Regions from separate parts of the Micromonospora sp. WMMB235 genome, predicted to be linked through region 2. Evidence: riboswitches for the same ligand, from Rfam matches in the RefSeq annotation. Region 2 holds a riboswitch; each other region holds the start of a gene.

Region 1 (3,711 bases), 2.5 Mb from region 2:
CGACGACGACCGCCACCGCGACAGCGCGGTAGCCGCGCATCGCACCAGCCGGACCGTCCCACGTCACCAGCGCAGACTACGACACTCCACGGCCGCAGCCGTCGTGCGGGTGCGGGTTCCCGTCCTGCCCCGGATGCTTATCTCAAGGTCGGCGAACCACTGCGTCACCACGTCGCGTTCGAAAGTCCCGTGGGCCACTCGTCGGCGCGGCCTGCATCGGGCGGTCGTAGCTGGACCGCCTTGTTCGGGCGGCTACCACCGGCTCCGGCCCGACAGCCCTTCATCCAGCGCAGCGGACTTTTTGTCCGACTCGACCATGAAGATCCTTCGTAGAAATGTTGGCGTGTCGGACCACCAGAGTGACGATCCCGCGGATCCCATGACCCGATGGCTCAACAGCCAGCCGCACGCCGGCGCGCAGCCGCGCGTCCGGCGGCAGGGTGGTCTGCGGTTTGCGTTCTACGGCCGGATGTCGACCATCGAGCATCAAGACCGGGTGACGTCCCGGCACTGGCAGCGGGACTGCGCCAGCGAACTCGTCGCCGGTCACGGGCTGATCGTCGCCGAGTACTTCGATGCCGGCTGCTCGCGCCGCCGCGGCTGGCGGCAGCGTCCGCAGGCCGCCGCGCTGCTGGCCGCGCTCCCCGATCCGCACCGTGGGTTCGACGCGATCGTGGTCGGCGAATACGAACGAGCATTCTCCGCCAACCAGCTGCAGCACCTGGCACCCCTGCTCGAACAGCACGGTGTGCAGTTGTGGCCAGCCACGACGGGACTGCCCGCCGCTACCTGTTCACCGGCCTGCTGCGCTGCGCACCATGCGGCCGAAGACTGGAATCCCACTGGATCAACCAGCGTCCGGGCTACCGATGCCGCCAAGGCCACACCAGCACCCAACAGCCCACCAACGGCCGACGCAAGATGCTCTACCTCAGGGAAGACCACATCATCGCGCGACTGATGGGACATCCCGGCCTCGCCAGCGACGCCCAGAACCCGCATGACCTGGCCGCGCTCCTGCACAGAAACAAGATCAGCATCATCTGCGATCAGGAACGATGTACACCGACCACAGGAGCCTCAGGCAAGTGAGCCCGTTCAACCCATGATCAATATGTGGAGATGTTGTGTCCGAGGGATTCGGACACAAAGTCACGGCACCCATGCTCAGCATGGGTGCTCATGCCGTAATCCTATAGCAGCGAGCGGCACTATGGAGTTTCCCGTGTCGGCGTCATGCCGTTATCGGTGACGCACCAAAGTCCACAGAGGGGCTGGTTCGGATTTCGCGCCGGCGGCCCCGGCCTGGCCAACCCACCCGGCATGCTGGACCTGTACGTGTTCGCCCCTGCCCGCCGCGTCGGGCGGCACCTAACCTGACCGCACAAGATGATCGGCTGAGCCATACCAGAGGGCGCACGACGTGCCGTCCTGCCTGCTACTGGGCGCGAACCGAAAGGCGACGGGCACCGGCTCGAACGAGCCGGTGCCCGAGGGCCGGAGATGGGATCAGGCGGAGTAGCCGCGGGTGGCCATCCAGTTCGCCAGGTCGATGGTGGTCATCCAGTAGGCGGCCATGTTCGGGTCGGCGGAGTCGGCGATCCGCACCGTCCGGCCGTCGTCCTTATATCCGACCACGGCGATGTAGTGGCCGCCGGGGAAGGAGTGCCAGCCGCCGTCTGTATCGGTCGCGGAGCCGACGGTGTTGGCGACCACGGCACGGCCGTCGGTGATGGCGGTGACCACGTCGGCCTGGAGCTGGTCGATCTGCGCCGGCGTCGCGGCCTGGCCCGGGATCATGTGCGTCCGGTACGGGTTGCCCTTGACCATCTGGTTGAGCCCGCGAGTGGTGTCCTCCGCCGAGTTGGTGCCGTTCTCGCCAGCGTTCAGCGGGGCGACCATCGCGTCCTGGGTGGTCTCGACGCCGCTCGCGCTGAGCGCGTTGCGCACAGCGGCCGGGCCGCAGTTCCAGTAGGCAGTCTGCGCCTCGTAGGTGTGGTCGAGGACCTTGGTCGACGGAGGCTTCGGCCTCGCCTTCTTGGTCACGTCCGGGTCGGTCGTGGCCCTGTCCTTCGCTGACGGCGACGGCTCGGCGGCGACGCGAGCCTCGCCGCGGGTGGCGACATCACCGAGCCGCGGAGCCAGCCCGGCGGCGGTGTTCCCCTGGCGGACGGGCGCGTTGTGATCGGTGGCGGCCAGCGCCGTGCCGACGCCGCTGGCGAGCACGAGCGCCGCGGCGGAGCCGGCGATGATCTTGTACGGGCGCTCGGTCACAAGACGCCGCAGCTGACGCTTCATGTGGTGCTTCATGTGTTCCTCCACGGGCTGGAGCGGCACAGGCCGGCCCGACGCGCGGAGGAACTCACGCACGTTGTGACTGGGCGGGGTGCCGCGGGGATGGGGAGCGCCCGGTGGGCCGGGCTGGGGGGCAGTTGCCGGGACTCACAGTCAGGCGAGTGTCGGCACCGCGATGCCGTGGAGGCGTGGGGAGTATCGGGAGGTGTTTCGCACGAGGCTGGCACTCCTTCCGTGGCCGCCTACCGGGTTAGCTGACGGATTCGGGCGGGAAGTACGCCCTACCGCGGGCCGTGGCTCGCGGATTCACCCCGGTGTTGCCTGGGTCCCCGGTTCATGAGATCACGATTAGGCGGGTCGGAGCGGCGTCGCCACTTGCGATCGGAAACCGCACCGGACGCGCCGACATTACCGGTGGGTACGTCGTATGCCAAGGGCTCCCACCTGCATAAGCCTCGAACATCGCTACTCTGATCGGAACCTCCAGTTACTCATGCCACTCAATGGGACGAGCAGTTATAGCGGAACCCTCGGGACGTAACCGGACATCGGAATGCTGTTGGCGCTCAATTGCTTGGCCGATCGCCGCATACTCACCCGAATGGCCGTTTCCTGGGCGGCCGTACGTAGCCCCACACCAATTTCAGTCACAATTCAGCAAACCCGGGCCGGCAGCAGCGGCGGTAGTGGTGGTACGGGCCGAGGCCGCGCGCAGACACAAGTCAGTGCGAGCTCCCCGTTACCGCACAGGCGTTCATGGAGATGAAGTTGGCGGCGCTCGTGACACCCGGCAGTCAGCCCGCGCAGACCGCGGGTAGCTCGACGTTCGAATGTCGACGTGGCTTCGACGAAAATCAACCCAATCCCGGCGGGCGGCGTAAGGCCGGATCGCCGCCCTGCCGACGGTTGGGCGCGCGCCGCGCGAAGCAAGTGGGAACCGCGTACGAGAGCATGATCGTCGCGCTGATCGCGGTGGCCCGCTTCAAAATCCGTCACCGCGGGGCCACAGAGCGACCCGACCACGGCTGACCGGGACCGCGGCAATGCCTCGCACCACTCCCGGCGCAGTCCGTCGCCGTTGCGAGTCGGCGATGCCACCATGCTGGCGCTCTCCCCCAACCTGACTTTCTGGATCGTCGAAGCTGACCCGCCCCTACTAAGGGCGGGTAGTAGTTGACCTAGGATGGCGACCGCACCACGTGGGAGCGATGTGTGGGCACCGGCCCGCGCCTCCTTGGCGGAAGGATCAACAGTGCCTTTCCAGCGGCGTCGCCGGGCGGCCTGACCTTGCTTGCTGCATCGCCGGGTCTCGCATGTCCTCAGTCGCCAGCACGTCGCGCCGCGCGCTGGGCAATTCGGGTGTGGCTGGCGCTGTTTCCCGCCCTCATCGTGGCCCTCGGGTTCGCTTCCCCTGCG
Region 2 (3,711 bases):
CGCCCGGTAGTACTCGCCGGGCAGCACCCCGCCCACCGCGTACCGCTGGCCGGCGGCGAACGTGTACTGAAGCGGCGAGATGGTCTGGTACGGGATGGTGTCCGGGTAGGCGGCCTGCTCCGGGTAGGCCCGCCCGTACACCGGGATGGTGGCCTTGCCGGGCCGCGGCGTCACGACGAAGCCGGTGGCCCACTTGGCCGTCGGCGCGGAGGCCGGGTTGAGGAACCACGCCTTCTGGCCGAGGTACCAGATCGCCGTCCAGTCGCCCTGGCGGCCGGCGAGCGCGTACGTCTGACCGGCGGAGGCGCGGGCGCCGTGGTCGGAGATGTACATGGTGTCCGGCGTGCCGTCCGGGCGCAGCCCGAGGTCGTTGACGAGCGGGGCGTCCGGGCTCGGCGCGGTCCGCAGGATCACCGACGAGGAGCCGCGCGACGGGCACGGTTCGGCCGGCGGCCGGGGCGTCGGGACGCCCGGCGGCTGCTGGTTGCAGCCGAAGAACGCCGGCCGGTTGGTGGCGAAGTCCGGGTCGATGGTGACCAGGCCGGTACGGGGCGTGCCGGTGCTGCGGAACGGCGCCTTCATCAGGTCGAAGTAGTGCGACCAGTCCCAGTACGGTCCCGGATCCCAGTGCATGCCGCCCACCGCGCCGGCGTTGATGCCGGGCACGTTGTCGTGGCCGATGATGTGCTGCCGGTCCATCGGGATGCCGAGCTTCAGCGCCAGGTGACGCACCAGCTTGGCGGAGGTGCGGTACATCGCCTCGGTGTACCAGGTGCCCTGACCGGCGAAGCCCTCGTGCTCCAGGCCGATGGACTTGGCGTTGACGTACCAGTTGCCGGCGTGCCAGCCCACGTCCTTGGTCTTGATGTGCTGGGCGATGTAGCCGTCCACCGAGCGCAGCGTGTAGTGCCAGCCCAGGTAGTCGGCCCGCTTCACCAGGTCGACACTCGGGCCGAAGTAGCCCTCGGTGTCGTGGATGACGATGTACTCGATCTTCTGCTGCTTCGGCCGGTCGCCCAGGTCGTGGTTGCCGTAGTCGCCCGGGTCGTCGCTGAGCTGCTCGTACGGCGCGGGGATCCACTCGCAGGCCAGCCGCACCGGGCACTCCAGCCCGTCCGGTCGCTCGGCGTTGCGCAGGCCCAGGCGGGCCAGCCGGGAACGGTCCGGCTTCGCGGCGGTGGCGGCGAGCGTGACCCGCTGGCCGTCGTCGGTGGTCCGGCTGGCGCCCTGGCCGAGTTGGTCGTAGACCTCGTCGGCGAAGGCCGCCGCGGCGTCCGAGGTGTCCGCGCCGGAGTACCGGGCCACCGCGCCGTACCAGGCCGCCGGATCGGTGCCGGCGCCGACCGGCCCACCCAGAGCCTTCTGGTACGACGCCAGCAGCGCGGCGCCACCGCGGATGTTCGCGGCCGGCTCGGTGCGTAGCGTGCCCGCGTCGAGCCCGGTGAGCGCGGCGGCGGCGTCGAGCGTCTGGAGCGAGGCCGGCGGCAGCGGGGTCTCCCGCTTCGGTGCGGCCGCGGTGGCCGGATCGAGCTTCAGCGGCCGGGAGTCGTCGCCGCGCGGGTCCTCGTCCTCGTCGACGTGGGCGCTGCCCGGCATGGCGAGGATGTGCGCGGCGTCGGTCAGGTGCATCGGGCCGTAGCCGCCGCTGGTGCTCGGCTGCCCGGTGTGGGTGTCCCAGCGGGACTCCAGATAGGAGACACCGAGCAGCACGTTCTGCGGTACGCCGTACTCGGCCGCGGCGGCGGCGTATTGTTGTTGCCGGTCGCTCGCGGACGCGGACGTGTCCGGCGCGGCGGTCACCGGGCCGGTCGTCGCCAGCGCGGTGGCGGTCGCCACTGCGGCGGCGAGCAGTATCCGTCTGCCCGACGGCGGGGCGGAGAGGTGCATCGAACCTCCTGGACAGGGATGGGGGTCACTGCGTTTCCACCCTCACTCCGCACACCCGCGAGGGTCAATACCTTTCCAGTGAGTAATCAGCCTTGAAAGAAAATTTCACCTCCGACCGGGGTGCGGCGCCTCATCGCGTACGGAGTGTCACGGCGCTGGAAGTTGCGGATCGATAACGGTGGTCCCTACTCTGGTGAATCGTCGGCCGCACGTCTCACCGTCCAACCCGGTCGGTGACGGTCCGACACCGCCGAGTCGCCTCCGGGCGAGCCGGGGAACCAGGTACCTGGGGTGAATCCGCAGCGATGCGGTAGGGCGGCTCCCTTCCCGCCCGAATCCGTCAGCTAACCCGGTAGGCGGTACGGAAGAAGGAGTACGGACGCCCGGTGGCACTCCATGCCCCGCGGCCGTCGTCGAGCCGGTCGGTCGACCGGTCCACGGCTGTGCCGCGTACCCGCTGGTCCCGCTTCACCACAGCCCTCGCCGCTCTCGTCGGCACCGCAGTCATCCTGACCGGTGGCGCCACGGCGGCACACGCCGAACCCTCGGTCGCCGAGATCGAGGCGCAGATCGACCGCGACTGGAACAAACTCGAACCGGTCATCGAACAGGTCAACGCCGTACGCGAGCAGCTCGCCGCGCGGCGCAAGCAGGCCGACGCGCTCGGCCGGCAGATCGCACCCCTCCAGGCCCGGGTGGACGCCGCGCTCGGCCAGGTCGGCGGACTCGCCGCCGACGCCTACAAGGGTGACAACCTCTCCACCGTCAACGCGCTGCTGGGCAGCCGCTCACCCGGTGACCTGGTCAACGGCCTGGAACTGCTCGACCGCTTCGCGCACCGCCAGCACGAGCAGGTGCGCTCCGTCGCCGCGCTGCGCGACGAACTGGCGGCGAAGAAGAAGCCGCTGGACGAGATGATCGCCGGACTGGCGCGTACCGAGGCCCAGCTCGCGGCGAAGAAGAAGCAGATCGACGCCGAGATCGCCCGGCTGCAGAAGCTGCGGCTCAAGGTGTACGGCAACGGTGGCGGCGGCCCGCTGCGCCCGGCGCCCTGCCCCGCCGGTTACCCCGGTGGCGCGGCCGGAGCGGCGGTCAAGTTCGCCTGCGCCCAGATCGGCAAGATCTACGTGTGGGGCGCGGCCGGGCCGGATCACTTCGACTGCTCGGGCCTGACCATGGCGGCCTGGGCCAAGGGCGGTGTCTCGCTGCCGCACAACGCGCGCCAGCAGCACGGCATGACGAAGCGGGTGAGCCGGGCCGAGCTGCGCGCCGGTGACCTCGTCTTCTACTACAGCGACCTGCACCACGTGGCGATGTACGTGGGCGACGGCTGGGTGGTGCACGCCTCCCAGTCCGGCAAGCCGATCACCATGAAGCGGGTCGACGACGGCGACATCAACAGCTACGGCCGGGTGTAAGGAAGGGCCCCCTCTTAACGCCTCCGGTAGAGGAGGGGGCCCCTATTAACAACTGTGGGCGCCGTCAGCGGGTCGGCCAGGTGCGCCAGCTCTGCCAGGACCGGCTCGGCGTCGGTCCGCGCTGCCCCTGGTAACGCGAGCCGTAGACGGCCGAGCCGTACGGGTGCTCGGCCGGCGAGGAGAGCCGGAAGATGCAGAGCTGGCCGATCTTCATGCCCGGCCAGAGCGTGATCGGCAGGTTCGCCACGTTCGACAGCTCCAGCGTGACGTGACCGGAGAAACCCGGGTCGATGAAGCCGGCGGTCGAGTGGGTCAGCAGCCCCAGTCGCCCGAGGCTCGACTTGCCCTCCAGCCGGCCGGCGAGCTGGTCACCCAGCGAGATCACCTCAAGGGTGGAGGCGAGCAC
Region 3 (3,711 bases), 1.7 Mb from region 2:
CGACGACACCCCCGAGGTGCTGCCCGGCGCCTGAGCGCGCCGTCCACACCCCCTGCAGCCAGGGGACTTTCTACCCGTTGCCAGTCCGGCGTCGGTACGGGACGATCGTCGCGACGCACGACGGCGAGGGGGCCCGCTTGCAGAGCAGCGACAGCTTCAGCTACACCGTGCAGGCCCGGTGCACCCGGGCCGAAGCGGTGGCGCTACTGGGTGACCTGAGTCGCCAGGGCGAGCTGCATCCGCTGATCGTCCGGGTCCGGAAGCTGCCGGCCCGGCCAGGCGCGCTGGCCAGCTACGCGATCACCGACCGGCTGCAACTGGGCCCGCTGCACTTCCCGGTCACGTACCAGGCGGACGTGCTGATCGCCGGCGAGGACGAGGTCGTCACAGTGGCGCGTCAGCAGCCCGCGACGACGGTCCGCAACCACACCCGGCTGCGCGACGAGCCGGACGGCACGGTACGCATCGACGTGGAGATCACGCTCACCGCTCCGGCGCCACTGTTCGGGTACGCGTTCCGCCAGGCCCGGGCGGCTCACCTGGGCCTGGCGGCTCGTCTCGGAGCGACCCTGGAGGGCCGGCCGGCCTGATCCGGCCGGCCCTCTCGGGGCGCGCTCAGTACACCGACAGGTGCACGTGGTTGGTGTGGTCGCTGGACGGGTCGCCGTTGCCGCCGCTGTACGACTTCCACCCGCTGCTGGGCAGCCAGATCTGCTTGAACCAGATCACGTAGAGCACGGCGAGCGGGTCGGCGTTGCGCACGAAGTATGCGGCCAGGTTGTTGCCGTACGTCCGGTCACCACCGGTGGCCACGCCGCCGAAGCCGTTCTTCTGCGCGGCGAAGTCGCAGGCCCGCCCCTTCGGGTGCTCACCAGAGCCGCTGGGCCGGTGGCACGAGACGTACCGGGTGAAGCCCGCCGCCTTGGCCTGTTGCAGCGCGTGCAGCGTTCGCGGGGTGATGCAGCCGTTCGCCGGGGTCGGGTCGTTGACGCTGCACGACTCCGACGGCCAGGAGCCGTCCGAGTTGCGCGGTGCCGGCTTCGCGTTCTTGCTGGAGGTGCCCTGGACGCTGCCACCGCCGCTGCTGCTGCGCGAGGCCCGGTCGTTCGCCACCTCCAGGGCGCGCTCGGCCTGCTCCTTGCGCTTGGCCATCACCGTCACCTGCTTGCGCTGCTCGCGGATCTCTCCGTCGAGCTGGGCGCGGGTGCGGGTGGCCTCGTCCCGGGTGGTGATCAGGTCGCGCAGCGTACGGTCCTCGTGCGCGGCGACCTGCTCCAGCGCGGCGGCCCGGTCCATGAAGCCCTCCGGGCTGCTGCTGCCGAGCAGCGCCCCGGCGGTCCCCAGACGGCCGTTGCGGTACGCCACGGCGGCGATCTCGCCGACCTTGGCGTCGCGTACGGCCAGCTCGGCGCCGACCGTCTTGAGTTGTTCGTTCAGCTGCTTCTGGCGGCTCACCGACCGGTTCAGCGCGGCTTTCGCCTCCAGCCAGCCCTTGCTGGCCGCGTCGAGCTGGGCACGCAGTTCGGGCGTGCCACCCTCGTCGTCGCCGGGCGCTGCGGCGAGCAGGCCGGTCGCCGGCGCCGCCGAGGCGGGGGAGACCGGAACGGTCGCGACGCCGAGGGTCAGCGTCGCGACGAGCAGGGCCGCCAACCGGGCGGCCGTCCGTCGTACAGGTGCCACTGGGGGCATTCACACGTCCTTCCGTCAACGCCGACCGGGTTAGCTGACGGGTTCGGGACGGAAGATCCCTACCGCTGACGCGGATGCACCCCACGTACGTGGTTCCCCGGCTCGTCCCTGCGGACGATTAGGCGACGGCCGCCCCACCGGGGCCGGGTGGCGCCCGCGGGTGCGGCCGCGACCGAGACTACCGGCGCTGCCCGGGCACGGCTCCGTGGAGCAGTGCCACTAGGCGGGGCAAAACCGGCATAAGACTACATTAGCCACAGTGATTTAAGTGTGTCCTAATCACCACTCGGTCTGTCCGCACACTCCGGCCGACGCTCCGGGTTCGACCTGCAACGTGGCGTGATCGATGGAGAAGTCCTCGTGCAGGGCGGCCCGCGCGGCGGCCAGCACCACGCCCGGGTCCACGCCCGGATCGGTGGTCAGGTGCGCCGAGGCCACCTCCATGCCCGAGGTGAGCGTCCAGACGTGCAGGTCGTGCACCTCGGCCACGCCCGGTACGGCGGCCAGCCGGTCGTGCACGGCGGTGACCTGGAGGTGCTCCGGCGCGGCCTGCACCAGGATGCGCAGCGCGGCCCGGCCGAGCCGCCAGGTGCGCGGCAGGATGAACAGGCCGATGCCGACGGCGACCAGTGGGTCCGCCCACCACCAGTCGGTCGCCGCGATGACCAGCGCGGCGGCGATCACGCCGAGCGAGCCGAGCAGGTCGCCGAGCACCTCCAGGTACGCCCCGCGCAGGTTGATGCTCTCCTTCGACCCGGCGCGCAGCAGCGCGAACGCGACGATGTTGGCGAGCAGGCCGAGCACCGCCACCACGAGCATCGGGCCGGCCAGCACCTCCGGCGGCTCGCCGAACCGGCGTACCGCCTCGACCAGGACGTAGATGGCGACGGCGCCGAGCAGCACGGCGTTGGCGAGGGCGGCGAGCACCTCCAGCCGGTAGAGCCCGAACGTGCGCTGCGGGTCGGTGCCGGCGCGGCGGGTCGCGGTGATCGCGGCGAGGGCCATGCCGATGCCGAGGACGTCGGTGAACATGTGCCCGGCGTCGGAGAGCAGGGCCAGCGAGCCGGTCGTGAAGGCGGCCACCGCCTCGACCACCATCAGGGCGGCGAGCAGCGCGAAGGCGGCCCAGAGGCGGCCCCGGTGGCGGTGCGCCGCGTTGGTCACCGCGCCGCTGTGGTCATGACCTGCGCCCACGCCAACACCCTTCCTGCCCCGTACCGGCCAGGCCCAATGTATGTTCACATCGCTATGTATGCAACTGAACGATGGGTGACCGCCGGGTCACCGTCGGGTGTCCGTCAGGAGGGGTCGAGCGTGGTGAGACGCTGGGTGGCCCGGGACAGCGCCACGTAGAGCGTGCGGACACCCGAGCCGGGGTCGGCCCGGATCTCGCTCGGCGCCACCAGCACCACGCCGTCGTACTCCATGCCCTTGGCCTGCAGGCTGGTCACCACCTGGAGGCGGCCCGCGCCGAGCCCGCCCAGCCAGCCGGCCACCTCGTCCCGGCGCGGCACCGGCGTGATCACCCCGACGGTGCCCTCCACCTGCGCGAGCAGCGCCTCGGCCGCCTCGACGGTGGCCGCCGGCAGGTCGGCGGCGGGCACCGTGCGCTCGACCGGCGGCACGCCGGTGGACCGCACCGCGTCGGGCAGCGGCAGGTCCGGGTAGAGCCGGCGGATCTCCGCCGCCGCCACCGCGAAGATCTCCGCAGAGTTGCGGTAGTTGGTGGTCAGCTCGTAGCGGTGCCGCTTGCGCCGGCCCAGCGCCTGGTCCCGGGCCCGGTCCAGCTCCTGCGGGTCGCCGGTCCAGGCGGTCTGCGCCGGGTCGCCGACCACCGTCCAGGACGCCAGCCGCCCGCGCCGGCCGACCATCCGCCACTGCATCGGCGAGACGTCCTGCGACTCGTCCACCACCACGTGCGCGTAGTCGCGGTAGTCGTCCGGACGCTCCCGCGCCGCCGCGCGGGCGGCGCGCTGCCGATCGGCGTACGTGCTCAGCTCGCGCACGCCACCGGCGAGCTGG

Evidence for each region. Region 2 has a riboswitch for cyclic di-AMP ahead of BFV98_RS18945 (NlpC/P60 family protein). Riboswitches for the same ligand answer to the same signal wherever they lie in the genome.
Region 1: another riboswitch for cyclic di-AMP. It lies ahead of BFV98_RS30265 (C39 family peptidase); the one in region 2 lies ahead of BFV98_RS18945 (NlpC/P60 family protein).
Region 3: another riboswitch for cyclic di-AMP. It lies ahead of BFV98_RS26675 (hypothetical protein); the one in region 2 lies ahead of BFV98_RS18945 (NlpC/P60 family protein).

The regions. Positions count from the first base shown of each region.
Region 1 covers NZ_MDRX01000001.1:6,803,587-6,807,297, reverse strand. Annotated here, with positions in the region: gene BFV98_RS30270 (hypothetical protein) at 1-67, opposite strand, end outside; gene BFV98_RS32855 (hypothetical protein) at 281-745, opposite strand; gene BFV98_RS32850 (zinc ribbon domain-containing protein) at 757-1,092, shown strand; gene BFV98_RS30265 (C39 family peptidase) at 1,510-2,310, opposite strand; cyclic di-AMP (ydaO/yuaA leader) riboswitch at 2,520-2,660, opposite strand; gene BFV98_RS32095 (hypothetical protein) at 3,052-3,324, shown strand; gene BFV98_RS30260 (copper resistance CopC/CopD family protein) at 3,655-3,711, shown strand, end outside.
Region 2 covers NZ_MDRX01000001.1:4,321,773-4,325,483, reverse strand. Annotated here, with positions in the region: gene BFV98_RS18950 (N-acetylmuramoyl-L-alanine amidase) at 1-1,887, opposite strand, end outside; cyclic di-AMP (ydaO/yuaA leader) riboswitch at 2,126-2,260, shown strand; gene BFV98_RS18945 (NlpC/P60 family protein) at 2,274-3,305, shown strand; gene dcd (dCTP deaminase) at 3,370-3,711, opposite strand, start outside.
Region 3 covers NZ_MDRX01000001.1:5,972,956-5,976,666, forward strand. Annotated here, with positions in the region: gene BFV98_RS26665 (STAS domain-containing protein) at 1-34, shown strand, start outside; gene BFV98_RS26670 (SRPBCC family protein) at 138-590, shown strand; gene BFV98_RS26675 (hypothetical protein) at 616-1,689, opposite strand; cyclic di-AMP (ydaO/yuaA leader) riboswitch at 1,694-1,824, opposite strand; gene BFV98_RS26680 (cation diffusion facilitator family transporter) at 1,969-2,883, opposite strand; gene BFV98_RS26685 (AAA family ATPase) at 2,988-3,711, opposite strand, start outside.